3 regions of the Streptomyces sp. YPW6 genome follow, and region 3 is predicted to be linked to each of the others. Evidence: riboswitches for the same ligand, from Rfam matches in the RefSeq annotation. Region 3 holds a riboswitch; each other region holds the start of a gene.
What was found. Region 3 has a riboswitch for thiamine pyrophosphate ahead of thiO (glycine oxidase ThiO). Riboswitches for the same ligand answer to the same signal wherever they lie in the genome.
Positions count from the first base shown of each region.

Region 1: linked by a shared signal. The riboswitch ahead of thiC (phosphomethylpyrimidine synthase ThiC) and the one ahead of thiO (glycine oxidase ThiO) in region 3 are both predicted to bind thiamine pyrophosphate.
Region 2: linked by a shared signal. The riboswitch ahead of KME66_RS07250 (thiamine ABC transporter substrate binding subunit) and the one ahead of thiO (glycine oxidase ThiO) in region 3 are both predicted to bind thiamine pyrophosphate.

Region 1 covers NZ_CP076457.1:3,741,878-3,752,142, forward strand. Annotated here, with positions in the region: gene KME66_RS16615 (LacI family DNA-binding transcriptional regulator) at 37-1,149, shown strand; gene KME66_RS16620 (metallophosphoesterase) at 1,324-2,499, shown strand; gene KME66_RS16625 (hypothetical protein) at 2,705-3,538, shown strand; gene KME66_RS16630 (DUF805 domain-containing protein) at 3,630-3,986, opposite strand; gene thiC (phosphomethylpyrimidine synthase ThiC) at 4,449-6,239, opposite strand; TPP riboswitch at 6,232-6,367, opposite strand; gene KME66_RS16640 (YibE/F family protein) at 6,438-7,790, shown strand; gene KME66_RS16645 (SsgA family sporulation/cell division regulator) at 7,976-8,413, opposite strand; gene KME66_RS16650 (IclR family transcriptional regulator) at 8,515-9,291, opposite strand; gene KME66_RS16655 (DUF5326 family protein) at 9,720-9,932, opposite strand; gene KME66_RS16660 (cupin domain-containing protein) at 10,089-10,265, opposite strand, start outside.
Region 2 covers NZ_CP076457.1:1,680,266-1,690,530, forward strand. Annotated here, with positions in the region: gene KME66_RS07230 (sensor histidine kinase) at 1-1,219, shown strand, start outside; gene KME66_RS07235 (response regulator transcription factor) at 1,213-1,881, shown strand; gene KME66_RS07240 (ABC transporter ATP-binding protein) at 2,047-3,069, opposite strand; gene KME66_RS07245 (iron ABC transporter permease) at 3,075-4,691, opposite strand; gene KME66_RS07250 (thiamine ABC transporter substrate binding subunit) at 4,766-5,863, opposite strand; TPP riboswitch at 5,945-6,061, opposite strand; gene rlmN (23S rRNA (adenine(2503)-C(2))-methyltransferase RlmN) at 6,246-7,352, opposite strand; gene KME66_RS07260 (bifunctional 2-polyprenyl-6-hydroxyphenol methylase/3-demethylubiquinol 3-O-methyltransferase UbiG) at 7,515-8,345, opposite strand; gene KME66_RS07265 (GntR family transcriptional regulator) at 8,402-9,118, shown strand; gene KME66_RS07270 (NUDIX hydrolase) at 9,649-10,071, shown strand; gene KME66_RS07275 (DUF6284 family protein) at 10,167-10,265, shown strand, end outside.
Region 3 covers NZ_CP076457.1:6,021,810-6,032,074, forward strand. Annotated here, with positions in the region: gene KME66_RS26375 (thiazole synthase) at 1-652, opposite strand, end outside; gene thiS (sulfur carrier protein ThiS) at 655-933, opposite strand; gene thiO (glycine oxidase ThiO) at 930-2,138, opposite strand; TPP riboswitch at 2,136-2,248, opposite strand; gene KME66_RS26390 (hypothetical protein) at 2,301-2,642, shown strand; gene KME66_RS26395 (NAD(P)/FAD-dependent oxidoreductase) at 2,761-3,936, shown strand; gene KME66_RS26400 (Rv2175c family DNA-binding protein) at 4,019-4,384, shown strand; gene thiE (thiamine phosphate synthase) at 4,490-5,140, shown strand; gene metF (methylenetetrahydrofolate reductase [NAD(P)H]) at 5,302-6,219, shown strand; gene KME66_RS26415 (hypothetical protein) at 6,269-7,192, shown strand; gene KME66_RS26420 (NAD(P)/FAD-dependent oxidoreductase) at 7,232-8,746, opposite strand; gene KME66_RS26425 (DUF4126 domain-containing protein) at 8,778-9,395, opposite strand; gene KME66_RS26430 (TetR/AcrR family transcriptional regulator) at 9,759-10,265, opposite strand, start outside.

The DNA.
Region 1 (10,265 bases), 2.3 Mb from region 3:
ACCGACCACCCCTCGGAGCCCTACTATCGGCTCGCCATGACAGCAGCAGGGAAGCACCAGGTGAGCCGGACGGAGACCCCCCGGCGCAGCGGCCGGCCAGGACGGGCGGGGATCCGTGACGTGGCCGCCGCGGCCGGAGTCTCGATCACGACCGTCTCCGACGCGCTCAACGGCAAGGGCAGGCTCCCGGACGCCACCCGCCGCCATGTCCGCGAGGTCGCCGAGCGCCTGGGCTACCGCCCGTCCGCCGCGGCCCGAACCCTCCGTACGGGCAAGTCGGGGCTGATCGGCCTGACCGTGACCACGTACGGGAATGAACCTTTCACCTTCACCGAATTCGCGTACTTCGCGGAGATGGCGAGAGCCGCGACCTCCGCGGCACTGGCCCGCGGCTACGCCCTCGTCATCCTGCCCGCCACCTCCCGGCACGACGTCTGGTCGAACGTCGCCCTCGACGGAACCGTCGTCATCGACCCCTCCGACCAGGACCCGGTCGTCACCGAACTCGTCCGCCAGGGACTGCCCGTCGTCTCCGACGGCCGCCCGGCCGGCACACTCCCCGTCACCGCCTGGGTCGACAACGACCACCGGGCCGCCGTACTCGACCTCCTCGACCATCTCGCCGCCGCCGGGGCCCGCCGCATCGGCCTGCTGACCGGCAACACCACCGACACCTACACCCAGCTCTCCACCACCGCCTACCTCCACTGGTGCGAGCGGGTCGGCCAGGATCCCGTCTACGAGTCCTACCCGGCCCACGACCCCTGCGCGGGGGCGGTCGCCGCCGACCGGCTGCTCGCCCGCCCGGACCGCCCCGACGCGGTCTACGGGCTCTTCGACCCCAACGGAACCGACCTCCTCGCGGCGGCCCGCCGCTACGGGCTGCGCGTCCCCGACGACCTGCTGCTCGTCTGCTGCAGCGAGTCCACCGTGTACGCGGCCACCGAGCCGCCGATCACCACGCTCTCGCTGAAGCCCCGCCGGATCGGCACGGCCGTCGTCCAGCTCCTCATCGACGCCATCGAAGGGGTCGAGCACGACGGGCCGGTGGAGCAGGTCATACCGACGGAGCTCATCGTCCGGACCTCCTCGCAACGCCGCCCACCGCGCACCACGGTCAGCGCGCCACGCTCCCCCAGCGGGGATTGATCGCCTCTTTTCGGACCAATCGGCCGGTGAACCGTGCGTGCGCCCGGATTCACCACCCCTGGTGCGTCACACAGATCGATCCGCATTCCTATGATGGGCGCACGACACCGCGGACCACCTCTACCAGGCAAGGCCCGTCAGGTGTACGGCGGCGCGACGGTGGTGGAGGGGTCGATGACTCAGGGGGCCGGTCAGGAACCCGTGGTGCGGACGGCGACGTTGCGTGACTTCCGGGTTCCGCCGTACGCGCAGACACCCGTGCCACCGCAGGCGCAGGGGGCGCCCCCCTCCTCGGTGCCGCCGCACACGACGGACCCGCACCCCCCGGCACCCGGCGCGCCCGTCCCGCCGACCGCCGCGTCCGCCCCGCCGCACACCGCCGCGCCGCCCCGCGCCCCGCACCCCGGCAACGCCGTCGTGGGCGACGAGCAGCCGGAGGGCTACACCCCGACCGAGCGGGACCTGCCGGTCATCCGGCGCGGCGACACGGTCCAGGTGCAGACGGTCGCCGAGCCCCGCTCCGACGAAGGCCGCGGCCCGCTCTTCGTCGTCGGCGACGTCCACGGCTACCTGGACGAACTGCTGGCCGCCCTCGGCGAGCAGGGCCTCATCGACGCGGAAGGCAACTGGGCCGCGGGCAACGCCCGGCTGTGGTTCCTCGGCGACTTCACCGACCGCGGCCCCGACGGCATCGGCGTCATCGACCTCGTCATGCGGCTTTCCGCCGAGGCGGCGGCGGCCGGCGGCTACTGCAAGGCCCTGATGGGCAACCACGAGCTGCTGCTGATCGGTGCCAAGCGGTTCGCCGACACCCCCGTCAACTCCGGAGCGGGCACCGCCACCTTCCAGGCGGCCTGGCTGCTCAACGGCGGCCAGAAGGCCGACATGGACCGTCTCCAGGACGTCCACCTCCAGTGGATGTCCCGGCTCGACGCGGTCGTCGAGGAGGACGGGCATCTGCTGATGCACTCCGACACGACGGCCTACCTCGACTACGGATCCAGCATCGAGGACGTCAACGACACGATCACGGCCATTCTCACGCGTAACGACGCCGACGAGTGCTGGGACCTCTTCCGCAAGCTCACCAAGCGGTTCGCCTTCCGGGACGAGGGCGGCTCCCAGGCGGTGCGCGAGTTGCTCGCGACGTACGGCGGACAGCGCGTCGTCCATGGTCACAGCCCCATTCCGTACCTCCTGGGCGAGGTCGGAACGGAGGAGGGCGACGACAGCTCGGGTCCCGTGGTCAACGGTCCGCACGTCTACGCGGACGGCCTCGCCATCGCCATGGACGGCGGAGTGACCATGGCCGGAAAGCTGCTGGTGGTCCAACTCCCGCTGCATGACTGAACGTCGGCGGGGAAGGCGCTTCAGGTTCAGCCCGCGCCGACCTGACCGATCGCCGGGCCCGTCACGGGGCCCAATTCTGGAAACACCCTGTCACCGCCTGCCGTGAGCGCTCTACCATCGGCCTAACAGTGGCAGGCTCTCCTCCGTTTCCGCCCGATCGCCCGGTCCCGGCCGGGCAAGCCGGGCATCGACGGAGCATCGGGGGATGCAGATGACAAGCGCTCCGCACCTGCTGGCCGAGGACGGACCCGAGTACGAGCGGATCCTGGGCGACGCACTGCGCCACGCTCACGAACGCCCGGACCTGGACGGCGTCGGGGACCGGCTCAACACCGAACAGCTGCGCACCATGGCGCTCAGCGCGACGGCGCTGATCACCGCTGCCGCGGCCACCGAGTACGAGCACTACGTCAAGGCCCGCGGCGAACTGCGCCGCGCGCCGGACGCCGCCGCGGGCGCCGACGGACTTCCGGACCTGGACGGCCCCCGGAGCACCTCGGCCGGACCGGGCGCCGGCATAGGCGCGGTCATCGCGGTCCTGACCCCGCTGCTGGCCGGCACCGCGGCGCTCATCTTCCTGCTCGTCGGCTATCTGCTGAAGGCGGTCAGCCCGTCGCTGACGTTCGGCCGCTCCATGGTCACGGCCGGGTGGTTCTTCGCCTGCGTCGCCGCCGCGGCGATCCTCGTCGCCGCCGTCGGACTGCTCGTCACCGCCCTCCGCAACGGCGCGACGTCCCTGGCCGCCGAGGAGGAGGAACAGGAGCTTCCGGAGGATGTCGCACGGGCCAGGGAGGCGTGGCGCCACGCCCTGCTGGAGCGCGGCATCCTGCCGTTCTTCCGGGACGCCCTGGCCGACCCCACGGCGGGGCCCGCCGCACGGACCCCGCACCGTTCGCCCCACCGCATCCCGCGGGTCGGGTACAGCAGGCCGGACTTCTCGGGGCCGGACGACGGCCCGGCGGCCGGCCCCCGGCCGACCTTCACCAGCCCGGACTTCTCGAGCCCGGACTTCGGCGGCCCGGAGCACCAGCCCGACTGAGACCGGCGCGCGGCCCCGGACACACCGCGGGCCGGGGCGGCGAGTGCCGCACCCGGCCCGGGGGAAGCTCCGGACGGACCGGAGCGGTGGATCAGGCTGCCTGCGGAGACAGCTTCGGGTTGGCGCCGTGCTGGTTCGTCTCCGGCTTGCCCTCGGTGGCGAGGAAGACGATCAGGACGATGGCGCCGATCAGGGGGACGATCGCGATCAGCAGCCACCAGCCGGAGCGGCCGGTGTCGTGCAGACGGCGCACGGCGACGGCGAGCGACGGGACGAGAATCGCGACGGAGTAGATGTACGAGATGAACTCCGCGCCGATCGCGTTACCGATGATCGTGAGCACCAGGCTGATGACGAAGCTGATGAGCGTGAACATCCAGTACTCCTTGCGGCGCGCGCGTCCGCTGAAGCCTGCGTAGTTCTTGAGTACGGCCAGGTACCAGTTCATGGTGATTCCCCTCCCCGGGCCCTTGTTTCAAGGGCCGCCAACTTTCAGCCAAGCAAGCCGGAAAGTAAGCCACAGATAAGGAACGGGTCAAGTCATATTGACGCGGTGGGCCAACGTACATACAGCTGCCACATGACCGTGTCCATACTGTCGCTTAACAAGGTGATCAAACATGACAAATCACCCTGAATGAGCAGTAGTTACGCGCAAGGTACGCATCACCCCGAGTCTTCCCCACCCGGATCAGGCCGGGAGCCTGTCGTGGACGGCCGGTGCCCACGCCTGGCGACGGTCGCCGACACCCCGTGACCACGCCCCGGGACGAGCCGGCCGCGCCCCGGGGATCGCCCGTGGCGCAGAGCTCGTCCAGCCGCGGCCGGAGCGCTCGGCCGCCCGGCGGAGGCGGGCCCGGTGGGGCCCGGCGGACTCGGCCGCCGGGCCCACCCCGGACTCCCGGGGCGGTCAGTCCGCGATCGGCAGGTAGACGCGGTTCCCGGCGGCCGCGAACTCCTTCGACTTCGCGGCCATGCCCTCCTCGATCTCCTCCTGCGAACCACCGTGCTCGCGGCGGATGTCCTGGGAGATCTTCATCGAGCAGAACTTCGGCCCGCACATCGAGCAGAAGTGCGCCGTCTTCGCCGGTTCGGCGGGCAGCGTCTCGTCGTGGAACTCCCGTGCCGTGTCCGGATCGAGGGCCAGGTTGAACTGGTCCTCCCAGCGGAACTCGAACCGCGCGTCCGAGAGCGCGTCGTCCCACTCCTGCGCGCCCGGGTGCCCCTTGGCCAGGTCGGCCGCATGGGCGGCGATCTTGTAGGTGATCACGCCCGTCTTCACGTCGTCCCGGTTCGGCAGCCCCAGGTGCTCCTTGGGAGTGACGTAACAGAGCATCGCCGTGCCCCACCAGGCGATCATCGCGGCGCCGATACCCGAGGTGATGTGGTCGTAGGCGGGCGCGACATCCGTGGTCAGCGGGCCGAGCGTGTAGAACGGCGCCTCCTCGCAGATCTCCTGCTGAAGGTCGATGTTCTCCTTGATCTTGTGCATCGGGACATGCCCGGGGCCCTCGATCATGGTCTGTACGCCGAACCGCTTGGCGATCGTGTTCAGCTCGCCCAGCGTGCGCAGCTCCGCGAACTGCGCCTCGTCGTTGGCGTCCGCGATCGAACCGGGACGCAGCCCGTCGCCGAGCGAGTACGTGACGTCGTACGTCGCGAGGATCTCGCAGAGCTCCTCGAAGTGCTCGTAGAGGAACGACTCCTTGTGGTGCGCCAGGCACCAGGCCGCCATGATCGAGCCGCCGCGCGAGACGATCCCGGTCTTGCGACGGGCCGTCAGCGGGACGTACGGCAGGCGCACTCCGGCGTGCACCGTCATGTAGTCCACGCCCTGCTCGGCCTGCTCGATGACGGTGTCCTTGTAGATCTCCCAGGTCAGCTCCTCGGCCCGGCCGTCGACCTTCTCCAGGGCCTGGTACAGCGGGACGGTGCCGATCGGCACGGGGGAGTTGCGCAGCACCCATTCACGGGTGGTGTGGATGTTGCGGCCGGTGGACAGGTCCATGACCGTGTCGGCGCCCCACTGGGTCGCCCAGGTCATCTTGTCCACCTCCTCCTCGATGGAGGAGGTGACGGCCGAGTTGCCGATGTTGGCGTTGACCTTCACCAGGAACCGCTTGCCGATGATCATCGGCTCGATCTCGGGGTGGTTGACGTTGGCCGGCAGCACCGCCCGGCCCGCCGCGATCTCCTCCCGTACGACCTCGGCCTCGACGTTCTCCCGGATCGCCACGTACTCCATCTCCGGGGTGATCTCCCCCCGCCGGGCGTACGCGAGCTGGGTGACGGGACGTCCGTCGCGGCTGCGGCGCGGCTGGCGCGGCCGGCCGGGGAAGACCGCGTCGAGGTTGCGCAGGCCACCGCGCGGCGAGGTGTGCTTCACCCCGTCGTCCTCCGGGCGCACGGGGCGGCCCGCGTACTCCTCGGTGTCACCGCGGGCGATGATCCAGTTCTCCCGCAGGGGCGCGAGACCCCGGCGGACATCGGTGTCGACCGAAGGATCGGTGTACGGCCCGGACGTGTCGTACAGCGTCACGTCCTTGCCGTTGGTGAGGTGCACCTGTCGGACCGGCACCCGGAGGTCCGGGCGCGAGCCCTGGACGTACCCCTTGTGCCAGCCGATGGACTTCCCGGCCTCGTCGCCCTGGTTCGCGGCGTTCTGTTTCGAGGCAGGCGTGCGTGCGTCCGATGTGGTCATGAGACCTACTCCCTACGCCGGCATTACCCGGTAACAGGTTCGGCGGTCGGCGCAGCGTGTCCCGTACGGATGTACGGCGATCCCAGCGCCCTCTCAGCCCGGTGCTCCGAGCTCCCGCGTGTGCAAAGGTGCCTCCACGCTAGCGTCCTTTCCGGCGAGCTGACCAGAGGGCCCTCCCGTTCTTGCGATGATCGCCCCGTGACCTCCCCTCGAAACGACCCCGCACCCCAGCCGTCCCAGGGCCACACCCACACCCACTCCCACGCCCACAGCCACGGGCCGGCCGCCCCGGTCTCCCGGCATCTGCGCAAGGTCATCGCCGCCGTCCTGATCCCGTTCGCGACGGCGGTCGTCGTCGGCCTGATCGCGTTCTGGCCCGGTGGCGCGCCCGATCACGAGCGCACCGGTGTCGGTTTCGACCGCCAGACCCAGGACGGCAAGGTCGTCCAGGTCGTCCAGGTCGACTGCGCGGACGTCAACGCCGCGCAGGTGCCGCCGACCGGTGACACCTCCACCCCTTCGGGGCGGGAGGCCGTCAACGAGCAGGAGGGGGAATGCGCGAAGGCCACCATCGAGGTGACCAGCGGCGACGACAAGGGCCGCCGGTTCGTCGAGGTGGTCCAGCCGGACGCCCCGCGCCAGCTGAAGGAGGGGCAGGGCGTCGTCGTCGCGTACGCCCCCGACGCGCCGCGCGACCTCCAGTACTCGGTGACCGATGTGAACCGGAAGGTCCCGATGGCGCTGCTGGGCGGGATCTTCGCCCTTGCGGTGGTCCTGGTGGGCCGGATGCGCGGGGTGATGGCGCTGGTGGCCCTGGCCGTGTCGTTCGCCATCCTGACGCTGTTCATCCTGCCGGCGATCCTCCAGGGATCGAATCCGCTGGTGGTGGCGGTGATCGGGGCCAGCGCGATCATGCTGGCGGCCCTCTATCTCTGCCACGGCGTGACGGCCCGTACGTCGGTCGCGGTCATCGGCACGCTGATCTCGCTGCTGCTGATCGGGCTGCTGGGCTCGCTGTTCATCGGCTGGGCCAGCCTGAGCGGCAACACCGACGACAACACCGGCCTCATCCACGGCCTCTACCCGGACATCGACATGAGCGGTCTGCTGCTGGCGGGCGTCATCATCGGTTCGCTGGGCGTGCTCGACGATGTGACGGTCACCCAGACCTCCGCGGTCTGGGAACTGCACCAGGCCGACCCGGAGATGGGTTGGAAGGGGCTGTACCGGGCAGGTATCAGAATCGGGAGGGACCACATCGCCTCGGTGGTCAACACCCTCGTCCTGGCGTACGCGGGTGCGGCGCTGCCGCTGCTGCTGCTCTTCTCCATCGCGCAGAGCAGTGTGGGGACGGTGGCCAACAGCGAGCTGGTGGCCGAGGAGATCGTCCGCACGCTGGTCGGGTCGATCGGGCTGGTCGCCTCGGTGCCGGTGACCACGGGGCTCGCCGCGCTGGTCGTCTCCGCGGACCGCACGGGGCCACACGGCGCGCAGGCGGCAACGGCCGCACCCGCGCGGACCGGCCGGGGCCGTCGCCGTAAGACGGGGTGACGGGCCGTCGGAACGCGGGGCGAGGCCCGGGGACGAGCCCGCGAGCCGCAGGAACACACGGCGGGCCGCAGGGACGCAGGGTGAGCCGCGAGGACGGGCGGGTGAGCCGCAAGGACGCGGAGCCAGCCGCAGGGACGCAGCACGAGCCGCGCAAACGTGCGGGCGGTAAGGCGGCGTGCGCCCGGTCAGCCGGCGTTCTGCTCCTCGGCGAGGATGCGGCCGAGCGCATCCTCCAGGTTCCCGTCGAAGTCACCCAGCGTGTGCTCCTGGCCGAGCGGCACGAGCTTGTCCGTCCGGTCGAGAAACGCCACCAGCGGAGCCGTCCCCGCCCGGAACAGCGCGCGGTCCGCGCCGACCTGAAGCCGGATGTGCACATCTCCCAGCCCTTCGGGCTCGGTCGGGCCGATGTGCACATCTCCGTCGCCGCTGGGGCTGTTGATCCCGTCCAGCAGCAGCTCGCGGCCGAACGCCCAGGTCACCGGGGCATCGCCGGGCAAGTGGAACGTCATCCGGATGGCGTACGGATCCCCGACCTCGTACCGGAGCTCCACCGGAATACGGAACGAGAGCTCCTCGGAGACGAGGAAGCTCATCATGACCTCTGCTTGAACCGACTCGCGCATCGTTCAACCCCGCAGTAGATGAATCTGGCCAGGAATGATCCCCCATGGCCCTATTGACGCCATCGTGGTGCACGCGATAGCAGATCACAAGGAGTGATTTTTCAGATACTGATAGAGAACACGAACGAACGCAAGAGGCTGGCGACTTCGCCACGTAGCTGTTCGACTGCGGGCAGCAACCGATCCTCCCGGTCCAGGGGTACAGAAATGGCCATCGCCGCAATGGTGGCACCGGCCGTGACCGGAATCGCGGCGCACACGGTGCCCAGTGCGTACTCCTGGCGTTCGATGACCGGTTCACCTCGTCGGAGGGTGCGCAGCCGTTCCAGCAGCGTGGCTCGATCTCGCACTGAGTAACGAGTGAGGGGCCGAACGGGGTGCCGGTCGAGATGGTCCTCGCGGGCCCGCTCGTCGAGCTGGGCGAGCAGGCACTGGCCGATGGCGTGCGCGTGGCCGGTTTCCCGGAACGAGGCCCACTCCTCCACCGCCGGGGTGCCGGGGGTGTCCGCGACCGCGATCAGGTCGATCTCGCCGTCGCAGTAGACGGCGCAGTACACCGGGGCCCCGAGGGCGTCCCGCCAGTGGCCGAGGGAGTCGGCGACCGACGCGGGGCGCGGGCGACTCCGGACGCCGGGCGCCGCGGTCAGGTTCTCGGCTGCCGCGCCGATGCGGAAGACACCGTTCTCGCGGCGGAGATAACCCTCATGGGTGAGGGTGCGCAGCAGGTGGTACGCGGTCGGAAGCGGTAGCCCCGCTTCCCGCGCCAGCTGCTTGGCGGGCGCCCCGTCCCGATGAGCACCCACAGCCTCCAGCAGCCTCAACGCCCGCTGAACCGAACCGATCAACGTCGGGACAGCGGTGCTCGACGCCGTGGTCAAAGGTCACCCCCAGGCATGGTGACGGGCCGTCGGCCCTCCCGTGGGGGCCGCCCCCGCGGGCCTGCCGCGATCCCGAGGGCCGGAGGGACCGGAGATCCGGTGACCGTGACCGGCGTGGACCGGTCCGGGCGCCGGCGAGCGGAGGCCGACGACCGGACTGTCGTACCCAGGAGCGATCAGGTGATCGACAAGGTGACGGAAGGTCACATTCCGGATGGCGGCAGCAGTTCGTCACTGTATCGGCCGCCTCCGGCAGACGGGTGGTTTCCTCCGGGACTTAGCTCTGCTGGGCTAATCCCACCCGGGGGCCGGACGGAACGGGCCGGCCCCCGCGCCGGCCCGTGGTCCGCGTCCTGCCGGTCGGCCCGTGGATTACGGGTCGCCCGTGTCCTGCCGGTCGTCCCGTGTCCTGCCGGTCGTCCCGTGGGCTACCAGTCGCCGCGCGAGGACGACGACGACATGAACTTGCGGACGACGAAGATCAGCCCGCCGACCAGCACGACGAAGATGAGCGCCTTGAAGAGCAGGCCGATCACGAAGCCGACCACACTGGCGATCAGACCACCGAACACGAAGATCGCAATGACGGGCACCGCGATCCACTTCACCCACCAGGGCATTCCCGCGAATATCTCCCGCACGGCCATCGCTCCTACCTCGTCTCTCTGAGTCCTTGCCTCGATGCTAAAGGCGCGAAGACCCCCGGCGGGCGCGCGCAGCCCTTGAAGACCCCTGATCGAGCCCCTAGGGATCCCTGACGTGGCCGCGCGCCGGGCAGGGTCCCGACCCCGGGCTGCTCAGCCCTCCGGCGGCGAGAAGACGACCATCACCCTGAGGTCCTCGGTGATGTGGTGGAACTTGTGAGCCACACCCGCGGGCACATAGACGACGCTTCCCCTGCCGACCTGGGTGGTTTCCGTGCCCACCGTGATCGACGCACGTCCGCTGACGACGAAGTAGACCTCGTCCTGCTG
Region 2 (10,265 bases), 4.3 Mb from region 3:
CCCCGGGGCCCCGCCGACCGACCGCACCCTGCGGCGACGGCTGCGGCACTGGACGGCGGCGCCCACCTACGCCTGGCTCACCGCGGCGGGGCTGACGCTCTTCGCGGTCGTGGAGCTGGCCCTCGTACCGGCTTCGGCGGTCACGGCGTTCGGGGTGGTGCTCTGCACGGCGTCACTGGCGCTGCGGGCGGCCTGGCCCGCCGTCGGGTTCCTGACCGTGGGCGCGGCCCTGCTGAGTTTCGGGACCGACGGCAACATGGCGTACGCGACCCTCGCGGGGGCCCTGATCGGCTGCTACACCCTGGGGCGGCACCGGGTGCAGCATCCGGCGGTCCTCGTGCCGGCCGGTTCGCTGGCGTCGCTGACGGTCAACCTGGTGCACATCGACCGGTGGGCCCGGGACGGCTCCCCCGGGCTGCCCGCGCTCCAGGGCGCCGACCGGTTCAGTCCGGGTCTGTACGCCGAGACGCTGGTGCTGACGGTGATGATCCTGGGCGCGGTGAGCGCGGGGGACGCGGTGCGGGCGCGCGAGGAGACCCGGCACACCCGGGCGGCCGCCCAGTCCCGGCTGCTGGACATGGAGCGGCGGCAGGCAGCCGAGGCGGAACGGGCCGCGATAGCGAGGGAGCTGCACGACATGATCGCCCACTCGGTCTCGGTGATCGCGGTCCGGGCCGAGAGCGCCACGTACACGACCCCGGACCTCTCGCCCCCGGCACGGGACGCCTTCCAGGAGATCGCGGGCACCGCACGCTCATCGATGGCCGAACTGCGGCGGCTGCTCGGGGTCTTGCGGTCCGGCGACGACACGGAACGGGCACCGCTCACCGCCCCGCAGCCCTCGCTGGCGGGTCTCGACGCCCTGCTCGACCAGCACCGGGCGGTGGGCGGCGCGGTCGAGCTGCGGACCAGCGGCGAGCGGGTTGCGCTGCCCGCGTCCTGGGAGCTGTCGGCGTACCGGATCGTCCAGGAGGCCCTGACGAACGCCCGGAGGCACGCCCCGGGAACGCACGTGGTCGTGGAACTCCATCACGGGCCGCGCCTGTTGACGGTACGCGTGACCGATGACGGGCCGGGCCCCGATCCGTCCGGCGGCGCCGGGCGGGCGGGGCACGGGCTGGTGGGCATGGCCGAACGGGCCTCCCTGCTCGGCGGAACGCTCACCGCCGGCCGGGGCCCGGCCGGCGGCTTCCTCGTGGAGGCGGAGCTGCCGTGGTGATCCGCGTACTGGTGGCGGACGATCAGGCCGTCGTACGGACGGCGTTCTCCGCTCTGCTGAACACCCAGGAGGACATCGAGGTGGTCGGGGAGGCTCAGGACGGCGAGCAGGCCGTGCTCGGTGCGGCCGAACTCCGGCCCGACGTGGCCCTGCTGGACATCCGGATGCCCCGACTCGGCGGCATCGAGGCGGCGCGCGAGATCGTCGCGGCGTCGAACGGGGCGACCCGGGCGCTGATGCTGACGACGTTCGGCCTGGACGAGTACGTGTACGGCGCCCTCACCGCCGGAGCCAGCGGCTTCCTGCTGAAGGACGCGACCTTTCCCGAACTGCTGCACGCGGTACGGGTGGTGGCGGGCGGCCACGCCCTGCTGGCCCCCGAGATCACCGGGCGGCTCATCGCGGAGTTCACGCGGCAGCGGATCAGCACTCCCCCGCCGCGCTCGGTCGACGGGCTGACCGCGCGCGAGGCCGAGGTCCTCGTCCTGATCGCCCGAGGGCTGTCGAACGCGGACATCGCCGACCGGCTGACCATCACGGACCACACGGTGAAGACCCATATCAACCGGCTGTTCGCGAAGATGGGGCTGCGGGATCGGGCACAGGCGGTGATCCTGGCGTACGAACGGGGCCTGGTGGTGGCGGGCACGCCATCGCCGTGAGCTTCGCGGGGGGGTAGAGCTTCACGGGGGGGGTAGGGCAACGCGACCGCCCTGCCTCTCACCCGGACAACGGGGGCACAACCGCCGCGCCCTCCAGGAGGGCCACGGGGCCGCCCCGCCCCTCCGCCCCTCACGAGGACCACGGCAACGCCACCCCCGCGCCTCTCACCCGCCCGCCAGCACCACGGTCTCCGCCGCGTCGAAGCGGACGCCCACGACCGCGCCCTCGTCCGGGGTGTCCCGCAGGGAACATTCGGCCTCCAGCACCGGGGCGTTCTCGGGCAGCAGCCGTACGGTCACGTGGTTCCCCCGGAACGTGCGGACGCCGACCGTGCAGCGCAGACCGTCCTCGGGAGCGCCGATCCGGACCCCGGCGGGCCGCACCAGCAGGTCGGCCTCGCCCTGCGGGGAGCCGTCGGGCACCGGGACCTTGCCCCAGGCGGTGGCGGCGGCCTGTCCGGTGACCGTGGCGGGGGTGACGTTGTCGAAGCCGAGGAACCGGGCGACGAACGCGGAGGCGGGGCGCCGCCAGACGTCCAGCGGGGTGCCCTCCTGCGCGATCCGGCCGTCCCGCATCACGACGACCCGGTCGGCGAGCGCGAACGCCTCGCCCTGGTCGTGCGTGACGGCCAGCACGGTCGTCCCCAAATCCCGGAAGAGCGTGCGGAGTTCCACGACGAGCCGTTCGCGCAGGCTCCGGTCGAGCTGGCCGAGGGGCTCGTCGAGCATCAGCAGCCTCGGGCGTGGGGCGAGGGCGCGGGCCAGGGCGACGCGCTGCTGCTCGCCGCCGGAGAGCGCGGCGACGGCCCGGCGCTCCGCGCCCGGCAGACCGACCAGCTCCAGGAGTTCGCGGACCCGCGCGTCCGTCCCGGCCCGGCCGGTACCGTGCATGCGCAGCCCGAAGCCGACGTTGGAGCCGACGTCCCGGTGCGGGAAGAGCTGGTGATCCTGGAACATCAGGCCCAGCCCGCGCCGGTGCACCGGGACGCCCGCCTGGTCCTGTCCGGCCAGCAGGACCCGTCCGCCGTCCATGGGCTGGAGCCCGGCGACGGCCCGCAGCAGGGTGGACTTCCCGCTGCCGCTGGGCCCGAGGAGGCAGACGATCCGGTGGTCGGCGACCTCCAGGTCGACCGCGTCGAGCGCGGCCCGCTCCCCGAACCGTACGGTGGCGGCCTGCAAGCTCAGCATGGCGTTCAGAACTCCCCGGATCGGTCGGTGCGGATGCGCTCCAGGAGCAGCAGCGACACCGCGCACACCAGCATCAGAATCGTGCTCAGGGCCATCGCCTGCCCGTAGTTGAGCTCCCCGGACCGGCCGAGCAGCCGGGCCACGGCGACCGGCAGGGTCGGGTTGTCGGGCCGGGCGATGAAGACCGTCGCGCCGAACTCCCCGAGGGAGACGGCGAACGCGAAGCCCGCGGCGACCAGCACCGCCCGTCGCACCAGCGGCAGATCGACCTCCCGCCAAGCCCGCAGCGGCGATGCCCCGAGCACGGCGGCGGCCTCCCGCAGCCGGTCGTCGACGGCCCGCAGCACGGGCAGCATGGTCCGTACGACGAAGGGCACACCGACCAGCGCCTGGGCCAGCGGGACCAGGATCCAGGAGGTCCGCAGATCCAGCGGCGGCTTGTCCAGGGTGATCAGGAAGCCGAAGCCGACGGTCACGGCGGAGACCCCGAGGGGCAGCATCAGCAGGGCGTCGAACCCCCGCACCAGCCGCCCGGCCCGCCGGGTCAGGGCCGCCGCCGCGAGCCCGCCGACGGCCAGGGCGATGAGCGTCGCGACGAGCGCGTACCGCAGGGAATTGCCGACGGCCTCCAGCGGCGGCACCAGGAAGGTGGAGGAGCCGCCCGCCCCGACCGACTGGAGGGCCTCGTAGTAGCCGAAGCCGTACCCCCCGGGGCCGTCGAAGGACCGTTCCACCAGCACACCGAGCGGCAGCAGGATCAGCAGCAGGGCGGTGAGCAAGACCCCGCCGAGCAACGCCCACTGTCCCGCGCCACGCGGCCTGCGGGAGGTCTGCGCCGGGTCCACCAGCTTCAGCGCCCGCTCCCGGCGGCGTACGGTCGCGGCGTGCACGGCGAGGATCCCGCCGACCGCGGCGAACTGCACCAGGGTCAGCACGGCGGCCGTCGGCAGGTCCAGCAGCTGCGCGGTCTGCCGGTAGATCTCCACTTCCAGGGTGGAGTACGCCGGTCCGCCGAGGATCTGCACGACGCCGAAGGAGGTGAAGGTGAAGAGGAAGACCATCAGCGCCGCGGCGGCCACGGCGGGGGTGAGCGCGGGCAGCGTCACCCGGCGGAACGCGGCGAACCGCCCGGCGCCCAGCACCCGGGCGGCCTCCTCCTGGCGCGGGTCGAGCTGGGACCAGAGGCCGCCCACCGTGCGGACGACCACGGCGTAGTTGAAGAAGACGTGGGCCAGCAGGATCGCCCAGACGGTGGTGTCGAGGCGGACGCCCCACAGCTCGTCGAGGAGCCCGCCGCGCCCGAGCAGCGCCAGGAACGCGGTGCCGACGACGACGGTGGGCAGCACGAACGGCACGGTGACGACGGCCCGCAGCAGCTGTTTGCCGGGGAAGTCGAAGCGGGCGAGGACATACGCCCCGGGCAGGGCGATCAGCAGGGTGAGCGCGGTCGAGGCGAGGGCCTGCCAGGTGGTGAACCAGAGGACGCCGAGGATGTCCGGGCGGCTCAGCACCTCGCCGATCCGCGCGAACTGCCAGTCGCCGCCCACCTTGAGCCCGCGGCCGACGATGGCGGTCACGGGATAGGCGAAGAACAGCGCGAAGAACGCGACGGGCACGGCCATCAGGCCGAGCCGCACCGCGGCTCCACGCCGCCCGGACCCGCCACGGGCGGGCCGGGCGGCCTCCTTCCCGGTCCCTACTTCAGGACCAGCGACTGCCACGACTGGATCCACTGCTCACGGTTGGCGGCGATCTTCTCGGGCGCGACGGTGGGAGGCGTGTCGACCTTCTCGCCGTGCTGCGTGAACAGCTCCGGCAGCTCGGCGTCCGTCACGACCGGGTTGACGAACATGTTCAGCGGCATGTCCTCCTGGAACGTCTTACTGATCATGAAGTCCAGCAGGGCCTTGCCGCCGGCCTCGTTCTTCGCCCCGCTCAGCAGCCCGGCGTACTCGGTCTGCCGGAAGCAGGTGCCGGTGGCGACCCCGGTGGGGGCCTCCTTCGGCTGCGGGTCGGCGTAGAGCACCTCGACCGGCGGGCTGGAGGCGTAGGAGACGACGAGCGGCCGGTCGGCCTTGGTCTTCTTGCCGCCCGCGGAGCCGGAGAACTCCTCGTTGTACGCCTGCTCCCAGCCGTCGACGACCTTGACGCCGTTGGCCTTCAGCTTCTTCCAGTACGCCTCGTAGCCGTCCTCGCCCTCGGCGGCGATGGTGCCGAGGAGGAAGCCGAGACCGGGCGAGGAACTGGCCGCGTTCTCCGTGACGAGGAGGTTCTTGTACGCGGGCTTCAACAGGTCCGCGAAGGTCTGCGGCGGCGCGAGCTTCTTGTCGGCGAAGTACTTCTTGTCGTAGTTGACGCAGATGTCACCGGTGTCGACGGGCGTGACCCGGTGCTTCTCGTCCGTCTGCGTGTCCGCCGCGACGCGGTCCAGGCCCTTGGCCTCGTACGCGGTGAACAGACCGTTGTCGAGGGCGCGGGAGAGCAGGGTGTTGTCGACGCCGAAGAAGACGTCGCCGCGCGGGGAGCCCTTGGTCAGGATCTCCTGGTTGAGCGCGGCCCCGGCGTCGCCGCTCTTGAGGGTCTTGACCGTGTAGCCGGTCTCCTGGGTGAAGGCCTTCAGCACGTCCTTCGAGACGTTGAAGGAGTCGTGGCTGACCAGGGTCACGGTCTTGGAGCCGCTGCCCTCGGACGCCCCGGAGCCCGCGGAGCCGTCGTCGCTGCCGCAGCCGGCGAGCACGGTGACGCCGAGTGCCGCGGCGAGCGCGGTCGCAGCGTACTTCGTGGTGGTGTTCATGTGATTCCTCCTGGAGGTGACCAGGAAGAGACGCGGCCCCGCCCGCTGTCCGGCGAACCGGAAGCGGGCAGGGCGCAACAGCTTGAGTAAGGTCCGAACTTCCTACCCGGAATGACCCGGGCGAGGTTCAGAGGGTCTGCGGCCAACCTGTCCTTGGTGCCGCACTCTCAGCGCTGTGGCGCTCCCCTGTCGGAATATGAAGTTGATTTCGGCCCAGGCTACACCGGCGGATTCCGGCCGAAGCGGAGAGGCCCCGGGGCGCGGGACCGAGGGCGCAGGACCGACGGCGCGGGACCTGGCGTCCTCGCCCGTCGCCTGCTGTGCGACGGGCTGCGGGCGACGACGCCGGTCGGACGCGACGACGCCGGTCGGACGACAGCCCTCAGCGCTCGGAGGCCGCCAGCTGACCGCAGGCTCCGTCGATCTCCTGGCCGCGGGTGTCCCGGACGGTGACGGGCACGCCGTGGGCCGCGATGGCCTCGACGAACGCCTTCTCGTCCTCGGGGCGCGAGGCTGTCCACTGGGAGCCGGGCGTGGGGTTCAGCGGGATCAGGTTGACGTGCACCCGCTTGCCCTTGAGCAGCCGGCCGAGCAGGTCGCCGCGCCAGGCCTGGTCGTTGATGTCCCGGATCAGGGCGTACTCGATGGAGATCCGGCGGCCGGACTTCTCGGCGTACTCCCAGGCGGCGTCCAGGACCTCGCGGACCTTCCACCGGGTGTTGACGGGGACCAGGGTGTCGCGCAGCTCGTCGTCCGGGGCGTGCAGCGAGACGGCGAGGCGGCACTTGAGTCCCTCGTCGGCGAAGCGCAGCATGGCCGGGACGAGCCCCACGGTGGAGACGGTGATCCCGCGCTGCGAGAGGCCGAGGCCGTCCGGCTCGGGGTCGGTGAGCCGGCGGATGGCGCCGACGACGCGCTTGTAGTTGGCGAGCGGCTCGCCCATGCCCATGAAGACGATGTTGGAGAGCCGGGCGGGACCGCCGGGCACCTCGCCGTCGCGCAGGGCGCGCATGCCGTCGACGATCTGGTGCACGATCTCGGCGGTCGACAGGTTCCGGTCGAGGCCGGCTTGCCCGGTGGCGCAGAAGGGGCAGTTCATCCCGCAGCCGGCCTGCGAGGAGATGCACATCGTGACGCGCTCCGGATAGCGCATCAGGACGGACTCGACGAGCGTCCCGTCGTGCAGCTTCCACAGGGTCTTGCGGGTGGTGTCGTCGTCGCAGCTGATGTGCCGGACCACGGACATCAGCTCGGGGAACAGCGCCTCGGCGAGCTTCTCCCGCGACGCGGCCGGGATGTTGGTCCACTCGGCCGGGTCGTGCGCGTACCGCGCGAAGTAGTGCTGCGAGAGCTGCTGGGCGCGGAACGGCTTCTCGCCGGCCGCGGCGACGGCTTCCTTGCGCTCGGCGGGCGTGAGGTCGGCGAGGTGCCGCGGCGGCTTCTTGGCTCCGCGGGGCGCGACGAAAGTGAGTTCTCCGGGCTTAGGCATGGTTCATCCAGTGTGGCAGACACGCCGAGGTGCCCCGGGTCGTCGCCCAGCTCAGCGGCGACCCGGGCGGGCCGGTGCCGGTCGTTGATGGTGGTTGTGGGTCGTCGTTGGCTGCCCCTCGACGGCCCACAGACGGCCCGGCCCGTTGGCCGCGTCCGCAGGTCACGGCCGCCGGTCGGCACTGCTGGCGGGAACCGTGCCGACGGCCAAGAGGTGCGAGCTGGCGGCGAGGAGTTCCGGGTACGGCTCCGCCATGCGGGCCGCGTCCATGGCTGAGGCGATCAGCTCATCCGTGGGACCTTCGCCCGGCTGCTGCTCTGCCGCCTTCACCAGCGACCAGGCCGGGCCCTCGATGCCGAAGACCTGCACATCCACCAGCCCGGAGGCGACCAGCTCTTCCACCAGCTCTTCGGCTCGGTGGAAGTACGAGAGGGTGAACCCCCGCGATCCGTCATAGACGGCCGTCTCCAGGATCTTGGAGACGGAGTTGTGAATCCGCTCGGTGTGCAGGTGGGCGTACGTGACGTGCTCGAAGAGCGACGCATAGCGATTGATCGCGGCGGCGGCCACCAGTCCCCCGGGCTTGGCCACACGGGAGGCTTCCGCGAGTGCCCGTTGCCGGTCGGCCGGGTCGGGCAGGTGGTACAGCGGCCCGAGGAGCTGGACAACGTCGAATGTGTCGTCCGGCTCGGGAAGGTCGCGCGCGTCACCGACCACCGCCGGGCACACCGCCGTCGCGGCCTCAACGTGACGGGGCACCGGGTCCACCAGAGCGACGTCGTAGCCGTCCTTCACCAGCCATTCAGCGTGAATCCCGGTCCCCCCGCCCACGTCGAGCACCCGTGCCGGCGCGGGGGGCAGAAAGCGTCGGAGGAGTTCCTGAGTTCTAGCCAGTTCCATCCGACCGTCTGCCGAGCTGCGCAGGCGGCTGTCCTCGTTGACCGTCTCGCCATAGAACCGCATCACGGAGGGAGCCAATTCGAGATTCGACATGGTCGCAGTATCGTGTGTACCGGTGGACCAGTCCAGTGCAGGGAATAGGGGAAGCCATGGCAGTCCTGAAGTACGAAGAGATCGCAGAGTTCCTGCGCACCCGCATCGCCGCTGGTGAGATCGCGCCCGGGGACACAATTCCGTCCGGCCGAGAGCTGGCCGAGCAGTGGGATGTGTCACGCGCCACCGCAATCAAGGCAGTCGATGTACTGCGAAACGATGGCGTGGTCGTGGCGAAGCAGGGAACCGGGTTCGTGGTCACGGAGACGCCCGTTGCACGCCCCGCCGGCGCTCGCCGTGCCGGATCAGCGCGCATCTTGGGCGGGATGCCGTTCCTGCGCGTCGGCGAGCCCGACTGGGCGGAACCCCCCGCCCGCGTCGCCGCCACCCTTGGGCTCTCCCCCGGGGCGAAAGCGCTCCGGCGCGTTCGCGTGCTCCAGCTCCCGGACGGAACGCCGAATAGCTGCGTTGAGGCGTGGTTCCCGCCGGAGGTCGCGGAGGTGTCGCCGCGCCTGGCAGACACCGCCCCGATCGCAGAAGGGACGACGCGATACGTCCGACGTCAGACCGGGCGGGGCCCGGCAGAAGGCGTGGACGTAACGACTGTGCGCGGCGCGTCGGAGACGGAAGCGGACCGCCTGGGGGTACAGGAGGGGGCACCGGTAGCCGTGCTGCTGCACACCGCGTACGACGAGCAAGGCAAGCCGCTGGTCTGCGAGGAAGGCGTCACACCGTCCTCGCTCTTCGAACAGGTCGATACCTACGCAATGTAGGCATAAAGCGGCAAACGAAACGGCTGGACCGGTCCACCGGTTCAGCTTTTTTTATTGCCTCGAAACGCCGCCCTACCTGCACTTTCCGTCACTTCGGCACGACGAAGCGTGAGTCCACCGCTTGACTGGACCGGTCCACCGGTCCAGTCTCTTGGTTGTGGCCATCGCCCGATCCGGAACTTCCGGAAAGGGCGATGAACCACGCAGAAGGGGCCCTCTTTGGGCTGCTTCGACCTGCACGACTGGGCGTCACATCTTCGGATGTGACGCCAAGGGGCCCGTGAGAGATCGGGCCGAGGGTCCCGGATCCCTGGTCAACCGGAGGGCTTAGACCGAAAGGTCACGTCTCCATACGCCTACCCGGGAGCTCGTGTTCCCGAAGGAGACACACGCACGTCCAGACCATCCGCAGTGCCCATGACCGCTGTGGCCGGTTGCCTCCTCCGCCCGTCCAGTTCGCTTCACGCGGTGCTGTACGGGCGGGGCTGAGGGGAGCCGGGCTGTCCGGATCTACAACCCCAAGGGGAGACATGAGTACCGAGACCTTCGAGACCATCCGCTTCACCGCCGATGTCGTCGTCACCACCACCAACGGACACGTGCTGCTGATCGAGCGCGGCTGGGACCCGCACAAGGGTGCGTGGGCCCTGCCCGGCGGTCACGTCGACCCCGGCGAGACCAGCCGCGAGGCCGCCGCCCGTGAGCTTGCCGAGGAAGCCGGCGTGTACGCGGCCCCCGGCGAGCTGAAGCAGATCGGCACGTTCGACCAGCCCAACCGCGACCCGCGCGGCCGGTACATCACGGTCGCCTACCACCTGACCGTCATCCCCGGAACGATCGTGGAGGCCGGTGACGACGCGACCCGTGCCGAGTGGTGGCCGCTGAGCGACCTGCCCCCGCTCGCCTTCGACCACGCGGACATCCTCCGCACGGTCACGGCTTCGGCCTCCTGACACACCACACCAGTCACCCCAGACGGCGCGAGGCCCCGGTGCGGACACACCGGGGCCTCTTCGGGCCGTCACACCTGCTAGGGAGAACACGACCCATGCACAGCATCGCAGCACTTCAGGCCGCCGTTACGGCTGCCGCCCCGTTCGGCGGTGAGCCGTCGGACGCCGAGCTGGACGCGATCGACCGGGAGATG
Region 3 (10,265 bases):
GCTCGGGCTCCTGGGCCCGGGTCACCGCCGATGCGAGCATCACGGCCGCGCACCCCAGCTCCATCGCCTGCGCCGCGTCCGAGGCGGTCCCGGCCCCGGCGTCGAGGATCACCGGCACCCCGGCCCGCTCCACGATCAGCTCGAAGTTGTGCGGGTTGCGGATGCCGAGCCCCGAGCCGATGGGGGAGCCGAGCGGCATGATCGCCGCGCATCCCACGTCCTCCAGCTTCCGGGCGAGCACCGGGTCGTCGTTGGTGTAGGGCAGCACCGTGAACCCGTCGTCGACCAGGATCTCCGCCGCGTCCAGCAGCTCGACCGGGTCGGGCAGCAGCGTCCGCTCGTCGGCCACCACCTCCAGCTTGACCCAGTTCGTGCCGAGCGCCTCCCGGGCCAGCCGGGCGGTCAGCACCGCCTCACCCGTGGTGAAGCAGCCCGCGGTGTTCGGCAGCACCTGGATGGAGAGCCGCTCCAGCACGGAGAGCACCGACCCCTGCACGGTCGGGTCCAGCCGGCGCATCGCGACCGTGGTCAGCTCGGTGCCCGACGCGATCAGCGAACGCTCCAGCACCTCCAGACTCGGGGCCCCGCCGGTGCCCATGATCAGCCGGGATCCGTACGTGGCCGGTCCCAGCGTGAAGACGTCGTCCGACATGGTCAGCCTCCCTGTACGGCTGTCAGGACCTCGACACGGTCGCCCTCGCCGAGTGTCGTGGCGGCCCACCGGCCGCGCGGGACGACGCTCTCGTTGACGGCCGCGGCGACGCCGGAGCGGGCCGGGGTCAGGGCGCCGACCAGGGCGCCCAGATCCGTCCCGGCGGGAACGGCACGCGCTTCCCCGTTCACCGAGACGGAGACGGTGGCCGTCGCGGTGGTCTGCGGTGCTGCCGCTCGCGGCGGGGCGGTGGCTTCCGGAGGAGTGGGCTGCTGGGTCATACGGGCTGCTCCTGGAGTGCGGGGGCGGCGGGTGCGAAGCGGCCGGGGGCGAAGGGGCGGGCCGGCTCCGGCAGCTCGCCGGTGGTGAGGGCGTCGGCCAGCGCGTCCCCGGTGACGGGAGTCAGCAGGACGCCGTTGCGGTGGTGACCCGTGGCGAGCAGGAGGCCGGGCAGGGCGGTCGGGCCGAGCAGCGGGGCGTTGTCGGGCGACGCGGGCCGCAGACCGGCCCGGGTCTCGGTGAGCGGCAGCTCGGTGATGCCCGGCACCAGCTCGTGGGCGTCGCGCAGCAGCTCGTACACCCCGCCGGCGGTGACCGTGGTGTCCCAGCCCATCTCCTCGCTGGTGGCGCCGACGACCAGCTCGCCGTTCTCGCGCGGGACGAGGTAGAGGTGGCCGCCCCGGACCACGGCGCGCACGGTGCGGCTGAGGAAGGGGGCGTACGCCGGGGGCACGGTGAGCCGCAGGACCTGGCCCTTGACCGGCCGGACCGGTGGGACGAGCTCCGGCGGTAGTCCCGCGAGCCGGCCGCTGAGGCTGCCCGCGGCCAGCACGACCTGACCGGCCGCGCACTCCGTGCCGTCCCCGAGCGACGCCCCGGTGGCGCGGCCCCGCTCGACGGTGAGCCGCTCGGCGGTCGTCCGGCGGAACCCGACCCCGGCCCGCTCGCACGCGGTCAAGAGTGCCGAGGCGAGCCGGCGCGGATCCACCTGGTGGTCGCCGTCGACCCGCAGGCCGCCGCGGACGCCCGGGGCCAGCATCGGTTCCAGGCGGCGGCACTCACGGCCGCTCAGCCACACCGACTCCAGCCCCGAACGCTCCTGGAGGGCGTGCAGTTCGCGCAGGTGCGCCCGGTCGTCGGAGTCCAGCGCCACGGCGAGCGTGCCGCAGCTCCGGAAACCGGTGTCCCGGCCGCTCGCCTCCTCCAGCTCCTCGACGAACGCCGGATAGCGGGCGGCAGAGGCCAGGTTGAGTCCGAGCAGCATCTGCTCGCCGTAGTGCAGTTCGGTGACGGCGGCGAGCATGCCCGCCGCGACCCGCGCGGCACCGCCGCCCGGTGCGGGATCGGCCACGGTGACCGTCAGTCCGCGCTGTGCGGCCCGCCACGCGGTGACCAGGCCGATGATGCCGCCCCCGATGACGAGGACGTCGGATCCTGGGGTTCCCGTTTCCCCCGAGGCTCCGTGGGTCTTCCCCGAGACGCGCATGAGTGTCCAGCCCCTCCCTTCGCCGGCATGACCCGGATCAGGTTCGTACGGTCGGAGGCCGTCCAGCCTCCCTCTCAGCCCGGTGCGTCCGGGCTCCCGCGAGTGTTCTACCGTGGCCACCCTAAACCCGACCGCCCACCGGCTCGCAGGGGAGCGCACATCATGGCCCGTTCGCTCGACGGACTCGTCCTCGCGCCCGTCGCCGACCAGGCCCCGGGCCAGGTCGGCACCCGCACCCGGTTCACGTACCACGAGCGGGATGGCCGGATCTGGGCCGAGTACACCGGCGGTGACGTCGTCCGCGGCCACCTGGTCGGCACCCGGGACGGGGACGCCCTGGACTTCCGCTACGTCCAGCTCAAGCAGGACGGAACGACCTCCGGCGGGCACTGCCTCTCCACCGTCGTCGATCTCGCGGACGGCCGGGTGAGGCTGGAGGAGCGCTGGGAATGGGAGTCCCAGGAGGGCGGCGGGACGAGCGTGGTGGAGGAAGTGGCCTCCTGAGGGCCCTCGTTCCGGCGGCCCTGTTCCTGACGCTTCGTCAGATGGTTAGGGTGGACGGGTGAGCGAGCAGCAGACGGAGAAGAGTCCGGTCCGGAACGTCGTGATCGTCGGGGCCGGCATGGCGGGGGTGCAGAGCGCCGTCGCCCTGCGCGAGGCGGGCTTCGCCGGTCCCGTCACCCTCATCGGGGCCGAGCCCCACCAGCCCTACGACCGGCCGCCGCTGTCCAAGGCCGTGCTGCTGGGCAAGGCCGAGGACTCCGCCTTCGACGTCGACTTCGAGGCGCTGGACATCACCCTGCGTCTCGGCCTGGACGTCACCGCCCTGCGCGCCGCCGACCATGTGCTGGACACCGCGGACGGGCCCGTCGGCTACGACGCCCTCATCCTCGCCACCGGCGCCGAACCCCTGACCCTGCCCGGCACCGAGGGTGTGCCCGGGGTCCATCTGCTGCGCACCCTCGACGACGCGGCCCGGCTGCGACCCGTCCTGGACCGGCGGCACGACGTGGTCGTCGTCGGGGCGGGCTGGATCGGCGCGGAGTTCGCCACCGCGGCCCGCTCCGCGGGCTGCGCCGTCACCGTCGTCGAGGCCGCGGCCCGCCCGCTCGCGGGCACCCTGCCCGCCGAGGTGGCCGCCCCGATGGCCGCCTGGTACGCCGAGAGCGGCGCCGAACTCCTCACCGGGGCCCGGGTCGAGCGCGTCACGGAGGGAGCCGTGCTCCTCGCCGACGGCCGCATCCTGCCCGCCGGGGCCGTGGTCGTCGGCATCGGCGCGCGCCCCGCCACCGCCTGGCTGACGGGTTCCGGGATCGCGCTCGGCCCGGACGGCTCGGTCACCGCCGACAGCGCCCTGCGCACCTCGCTGCCCGATGTGTACGCGGTCGGCGACTGCGCCTCCTTCCCCTCCGCCCGCTACGGCACCCGCCTGCTGGTCCACCACTGGGACAACGCCCTCCAGGGGCCGCGCACCGCCGCCGCCGCGATCATGGCGGCGGAGAGCGGCTTGCCGCTCCCGATCCACGACCCCGTCCCGTACTTCTGGTCCGAGCAGTTCGGCCGTTTCGTGCAGTACGCCGGCCACCACGCCGGCGCCGACACCCTGCTGTGGCGCGGTGACGGGGCGGACGCCACCTGGTCGGTGTGCTGGCTGCGCGAGGGCGCGCTGGCCGCCGTGCTCGCCGTGGGCCGCCCGCGCGATCTGGCCCAGGGCCGCAGGCTCATCGAGTCGGGGGCCGCCCTCGACCCGGAGAAGGTCGCCGACCCCGCCGTACCGCTGAAGTCCACCGCCCTCTGACCATCCCGGAGCCGCCGCCGACGCCCCCCGTACGGTCGGGCCCGGCTACCGGCTGTCAGTCCCAGGTGGCACGCTTGTCCCTGTGACCGAGATTGACGCAAAGACCGATGCTCTCGTCCCTGCCTGGCTCCACCTTCCCGACATCGCCGAGATGCTCGACATCGAGGTGACGCGCGTACGCCAGCTGGTCAAGGAGGGCCAGCTCATCGCCGTACGCCGTGGTGAGAACCGGACGCTCCAGGTGCCCGCCGCCTTCATCGACGGCAGCAAGGTGGTCAAGGGCCTCGCCGGCACCCTGACCCTCCTGAAGGACGACGGCTTCTCCGAGGAAGAGATGCTGGAGTGGCTCTTCACTCCCGACCCCACCCTGCCCGGCACCCCCGCGCAGGCGCTGAGCGAGAATCGCGGGACGGAGGTGAAGCGCCGCGCCCAGGCGCTCGCCGTCTGATCCGATACGACAGGAAGCGGTGCACGGGCCGTCCGACGCGGCCCGTGCACCGTCACGACCACGGGGGAAGTCCGTCCGCCGTGACGACCACGGGGGAGTTTCGCTATGTCCACGCCTCGCGAGCAGCTGTCCGACGCCCGGCTCTACCTGTGCACGGACGCCCGCAAGCGGCAGGGTGACCTCCCCGCCTTCCTCGATGCCGTGCTCACCTCCGGCGTCGACATCGTCCAGCTCCGGGACAAGGGCATGGAGGCCGCGGAGGAGCTGGAGCACCTCGCGGTGTTCGCCGACGCCTGCCGCCGGCACGGCAAGCTCCTCGCCGTGAACGACCGCGCCGATGTCGCCCACGCCATCGGCGCCGACGTCCTGCACCTCGGCCAGGGCGATCTGCCCGTCCCCGCCGCCCGCGCGATCATCGGCGCCGACCGGCTGATCGGTCGCTCCACGCACGCCGAGGCCGAGGTGGACGCCGCCGCCACCCAGGACGGCGTGGACTACTTCTGCACCGGCCCCTGCTGGCCCACCCCCACCAAGCCCGGCCGGCACGCCCCCGGCCTCGGCCTCGTGCGCCACGCCGCCTCCCTCGGCACACCGCGCCCGTGGTTCGCGATCGGCGGGATCGACGCGGGCAATCTGGACCAGGTGCTGGGCGCCGGAGCCCGCCGCGTCGTCGTCGTCCGGGCCATCACCGAGGCCGACGACCCGGCCGCCGCCAGTGCCGAGCTGGCCCGTCGCGTCCGGGCCCACGCGGTCTGAGTCCCGGGCCGCGAACGGCGGGCCACCGGGACTCCCACCCGGCGCCTTTTCGGGGGTCTGGGGCCGAGGAATGTCCGAGGAGTGGACAACAGTCCGACAAAACCAGACAAAGTTTCCCGCTCTGGTTGGGGGAGTGTCCACCCCTTGGTTAACCTCCCCTTATGGCCCTCGGAACAGCCTCCACCAGGACGGATCACGCGCGCACCGTGCGTGACATGCTGGCGACCGGCAAGACGTCCTACTCCTTCGAGTTCTGGGCTCCCAAGACGGAGAAAGGCGAGCGCAACCTCTGGAACGCGCTGCGCCGGGTCGAGGCGGTCCGCCCGAGCTTTGTCTCCGTGACGTACGGCGCCGGAGGCTCCACCCGCGCCGGGACGGTCAAGGCCACCCAGGAGATCGCGGCGGACTCCACCCTCACTCCCGTCGCCCACCTCACCGCGGTCAACCACTCGATCGCCGAACTGCGCAACATGATCGGCCAGTACGCCGACGCGGGCATCAGGAACATCCTCGCCGTGCGCGGCGACCCGCCGGGCGACCCGATGGGCGAGTGGGTGGAGCACCCGCAGGGGGTCAAGTACGCTGCCGACCTCGTCCGCCTCATCAAGGAATCGGGGGACTTCTGCGTTGGCGTCGCGGCATTTCCCGAAATGCACCCCCGGTCCACCGACTGGGAGACGGACATCGGTCATTTCGTGGACAAGTGCCGGGCGGGCGCGGATTACGCCATCACCCAGATGTTCTTCCGCCCGGAGGACTACCTCCGAATGCGTGACCGCGTGGTCGCTGCGGGTTGCGAAACGCCGGTGATTCCCGAGGTCATGCCCCTCACCAGCGTGAAGCAATGGGAAAAGTTCTCCCAGCTCAGCAACGCGACCGTGCCCGCGTCGTTGAAAGAGCGCATCCTCGCCGTCAAGGACGATCCGGCCGCTGTACGCTCCATTGGCATCGAGTTCGCAACGGAGTTCTGCGCGAAGCTGCTGTCCGAGGGTGTGCCCGGGCTGCACTTCATCACGCTCAACAACTCGACGGCGACGCTCGAGATCTACGAGAAACTCGGACTGCACAAGCAGTCGTGACCGGTCGTACCCGCCCCCGAAGCGGCGACGGCCGAAGGAGGGGGCGGGCGTGGGCTGGACGGTCCTCTACATCGCATTCGGCCTGGTGGCGCTGTGGCTGCTCGGTGAGGTGCTGCTGCAGTACAAGGCGCGACTGCGCTGGCGGCTGCTCGCCTTCGGCGGCTTCCTCGGCGTGGTGGTCGGTGTGCTGCTGGCCTCCGTCCCGGTCATCGTCGTCGGGACGCTCGCCTTCGCCACCGGCCAGACCTTCGTCACGCTGTCCTTCCGGCGCGGCTTCTCCACCGGCTGGGCCATCGGCGGCAGCCCGGGGGAGAGTCGTCGCCGCAGGCGCGGCGGGGGCGCGGCCGTGAAGGAACCCACGCTGGAGGTCTCCGGCCTGGAGGTCGCGGAGCCGGACGCCCCGGCCGGGTACGACCGGCCCTCCGCAGTCCCGACCGTCCACGAACCGCAGCCGCTCCCCGAGGACACCGGCCAGTACGGCGTGTACGGGGACACCGGTTACGACCGGGACGGCCACGCACACCAGGACCAGGGCCACGACGCCGACCCCTCGGACCTCCCGCAGCACACCGCGTACGACCCGTACACCGGCTACGACCAGCAGCCCGCCCAGGACCCCTACGCCGGGACGTACGACTACGGCACCGGCGAGCAGAACTACGCCGCCTACTCCGATCCGTACATCGGCACCACCAACGGATCCCCCTCCTACGGCTACGACGCCTACGGCGGCGGTGACGGCTACGACAGCCAGGGCGGGCAGCAGAGCTACGCCGACCCCTACGCCCAGAGCTACGGCGAGGACCCCTACGGCGCCGGGGCGTACTCCACCGACACCCCGCCCGGCGGTGTCTGGGTTCCGCAGCAGCGCGACACCGAGCCGTACTCCCCGACGCCACCGGAGCAGCCCACCGGGCCCGCCCCGTACGGCAACGGCTACGACACCGGTCAGAACGAGCAGTACCGCTACTGAACGCGCCGCCGGCCGGGGGCGGACCGGCGGCCGTGCCGCTCAGCGGGAGCCGCGGAAGCCCTCGCCCTCCACCACGAGCCCGGCCACCAGCGTCCCCGACATCCCGGCGTGCGGGAGACCGCCGCCCGGATGCGCCCAGCCGCCCGCGAGATACAGCCCCGGCAGCCGGGTGGCGTTGCCCGGGTGCAGATACGCGCCGTCCGCCCCGGCCAGCGCGGGCGGCGGCACCGCACCGCCCTCGGCCCCCGTCTCCGCCTCGGTCTCCGCCGGCGTACGGATCTCCGTGTGCAGGATCCGCTCCCGCAGCCCGGGAACGGCCGCCCCCGCCCGCTCCACCAGGGCATCGGCGAACCGCTGCCGCACCTGTGCGTCGCGCCAGTCGACCGGCCCCTGCGGAGCCACCGTCGCGGTGAGCGTCACCGCCTCGTGCTCCGGGTCCGGGCGGGTCGCGGGATCGTCGGGGCGCAGCACCGTCACCGTGGGGTGGCCGGCGACCCGCCCCCCGAACACCGCCTCCTGCTCCGCCGTCCCCTCCGCGCTGTGCACGACGGTCCGGTGCACCGCATCCGCCTCCCTGGCCCCGCGCAGCGACAGGAGTACCGTGAACCGGCCCGCCGAGCCCGCGCCCGAGCCCGCCCGGACCGGCACGTCGTCCGCGCCCCACGCCCGCTGATCCGGCACCAGCCCCGGACGCGGCCGGACCCCGAGCACCACCCGGTCGGCCCCGGCCACCTCGCCGTCCGCCAGCTCCACGCCCGCCGCCCGGCCGTCCTTCTCGACGACCCGCACCACCTCGGCTCCGAAGACGAACTCCACCCGGCGGGCCACGCACCGCTCGTACACCGCACGGGCCAGCTCCCGCATCCCGCCCATCACGTACCAGCTGCCGAAGGTCTGCTCCATGTAGGGCACCAGGGCGGCGCTCGCGGGGGCGGTGCGCGGGTCGAGGCCGTGGGCGAACGCGTACCCGTCGAGCAGGGCCGCCAGGCGCCCGTCCGCCAGCTCCCACGCGCCGATCTCCGCGACCGTGGACGCCTGCCGGGCCGGGCGCAGCAGCCGCCGCTGCCGCACCGCCGGATACGGATCGCGCCCCAGCACCTGGTGGTCCGCGCGCAGCGGCTCTTCCAGCAGCGGCCGCCGGGAGCGGTCCCAGGCGTCCCGGGCCCGGTCCATGAAGTCGCTCCAGCGCTCCCCGGAACCGGCGCCCAACGCCGCGTCCAGGGCGGTGGCCACCCCGGCCCGGGAGGCGTTCGGCAGGGACACCGCCGTGCCGTCCGGGAAGAGATGGCGGCTCGCCGGGTCGACCTGGGTCAGCGTCACGGACTGCTCCAGCGACTCCTTGCCGGTCTTCACGAAGAGGTCCCGCTGGACGGCGGGCAGATGCAGCAGCCCGGGGCCGGTGTCGAAGACGAAGCCCTCGTGCTCGTACCGGCCGACCGAGCCGCCGTAGCCCGCGGACCGCTCGTAGACCGTCACCTTCTCGCCCGCCACGGCCAGCCGGGCGGCCGCCGCCATCGCGCCCGTCCCGGCGCCGATCACCGCAATTCGTGCCATGCCGGTGACTTTATCGACCGGCGCCGACACCTCAGCCGTCAGGCCGGAGCCCGCCCGCCGGGGCCGGGCGCTTCTCCGCGCGGCGCTGCGCCCGGCGGCGCAGGAAGCGGCGGATCCGCGAGGCGAGGAAGAGCACGGTGACGATCCCGAGCGCCAGCAGCACGGCCGCGATCACGGCGGCCGCCACCGGGTTGAACACCGCGAAGGTGACGATGCCCGCGACCCCGAGGTCCTCGGCGATGCTCAGGCCGATGTTGCTGAAGGGCTCGGGGGAGGTGTTGACGGCCATCCGCGTACCGGCCTTCACCAGATGGCTCATCAGCGCCGTCGACCCGCCGATCGCCCCGGCCGCCAGCTCCGGCAGCGAACCGCTCTCCCCGGCCAGCAGCGCCGCCACCACCGCCCCGGCCACCGGCCGGATGACCGTGTGCGCGGTGTCCCAGACCGAGTCGACGTAGGGGATCTTGTCCGCGACCGCCTCGCAGAGGAAGAGCACACCGGCCACGATCAGGACGTCCGTGCGCTGGAGCGCGGCGGGCACCTCGTCGGAGACGCCGGTCGCGCCGAACAGGCCGAGCAGCAGGACCACCGCGTACGCGTTGATCCCGCTCGCCCAGCCGCTGGTGAACACGAGAGGGATGACAGACACGCAGGCGATCGTAACGACCTCCCGCCGGAGCCGGGTGAGGTCGCGGGCGCAGCTCTGAGTACGCGTACCTAGGCGTGCAGATGAGTACCCGCACGGATAGGCCCCGACCTGCGGGGACGGCAGAGTGATGACCACGGAAGGGGCGCTGCGCCAGGACCGCCGGCACGGGGCGGCGGAACGGTGCGGTTCCCCCGACGCAACGGGGGTGCGCGACGGATCCCGGGGACCACGGGGGACATACGGGGTCACGGGGAACGGGTTCCGGAAGCACGGAAGACGCCGGTCCGAAGAGGTTCGCGGGGGATGCGAATCTCGTCGGCCGGCGTCTTCGGCGTTGCCCGGCGCCTTCCCGGGCGTGCGGCCTCAGTGGCCGCTGACCCGCCCGTGCAGCAGCAGCGACAGGGCCGAGTGGACCTCGTCGATCGAGCGCTCCGGCTGGAACGCCTGCCAGTCCAGCGCCGCCACCAGCACCATCCCGACCAGCGCGGCCGCCGTCAGCGGGATGTCGATCTCCTCGCTCAGCTCACCGCTGCGCACCGCGTCGCGCAGGACGCCCTCGACGACCGCCACGGCCTCCTGACGCACCACCAGCAGCGTCGACTGCCAGGCGCGGTTGGTCCGCCAGAGCTCGGCCACGTACAGCTGGGTGAAGGCCGGATAGCGGTCGATGAAGGCGAGCCCGGCCCGGATCATCGAGTCCAGCGCCTCGACGCGGGTGCCGCCACGCTCCTCGGACTCCTCGGCTGCGGCCCGCAGCGAGGCGGTGAGCAGCCCCACGCCGTGCCGGAGCAGCTCCTCGAACAGCTCGGTCTTGCTCTTGAAGTTGTAATAGACCGTGCCCTTGGCGACCCCGGCGCGCTCGGCGATCTC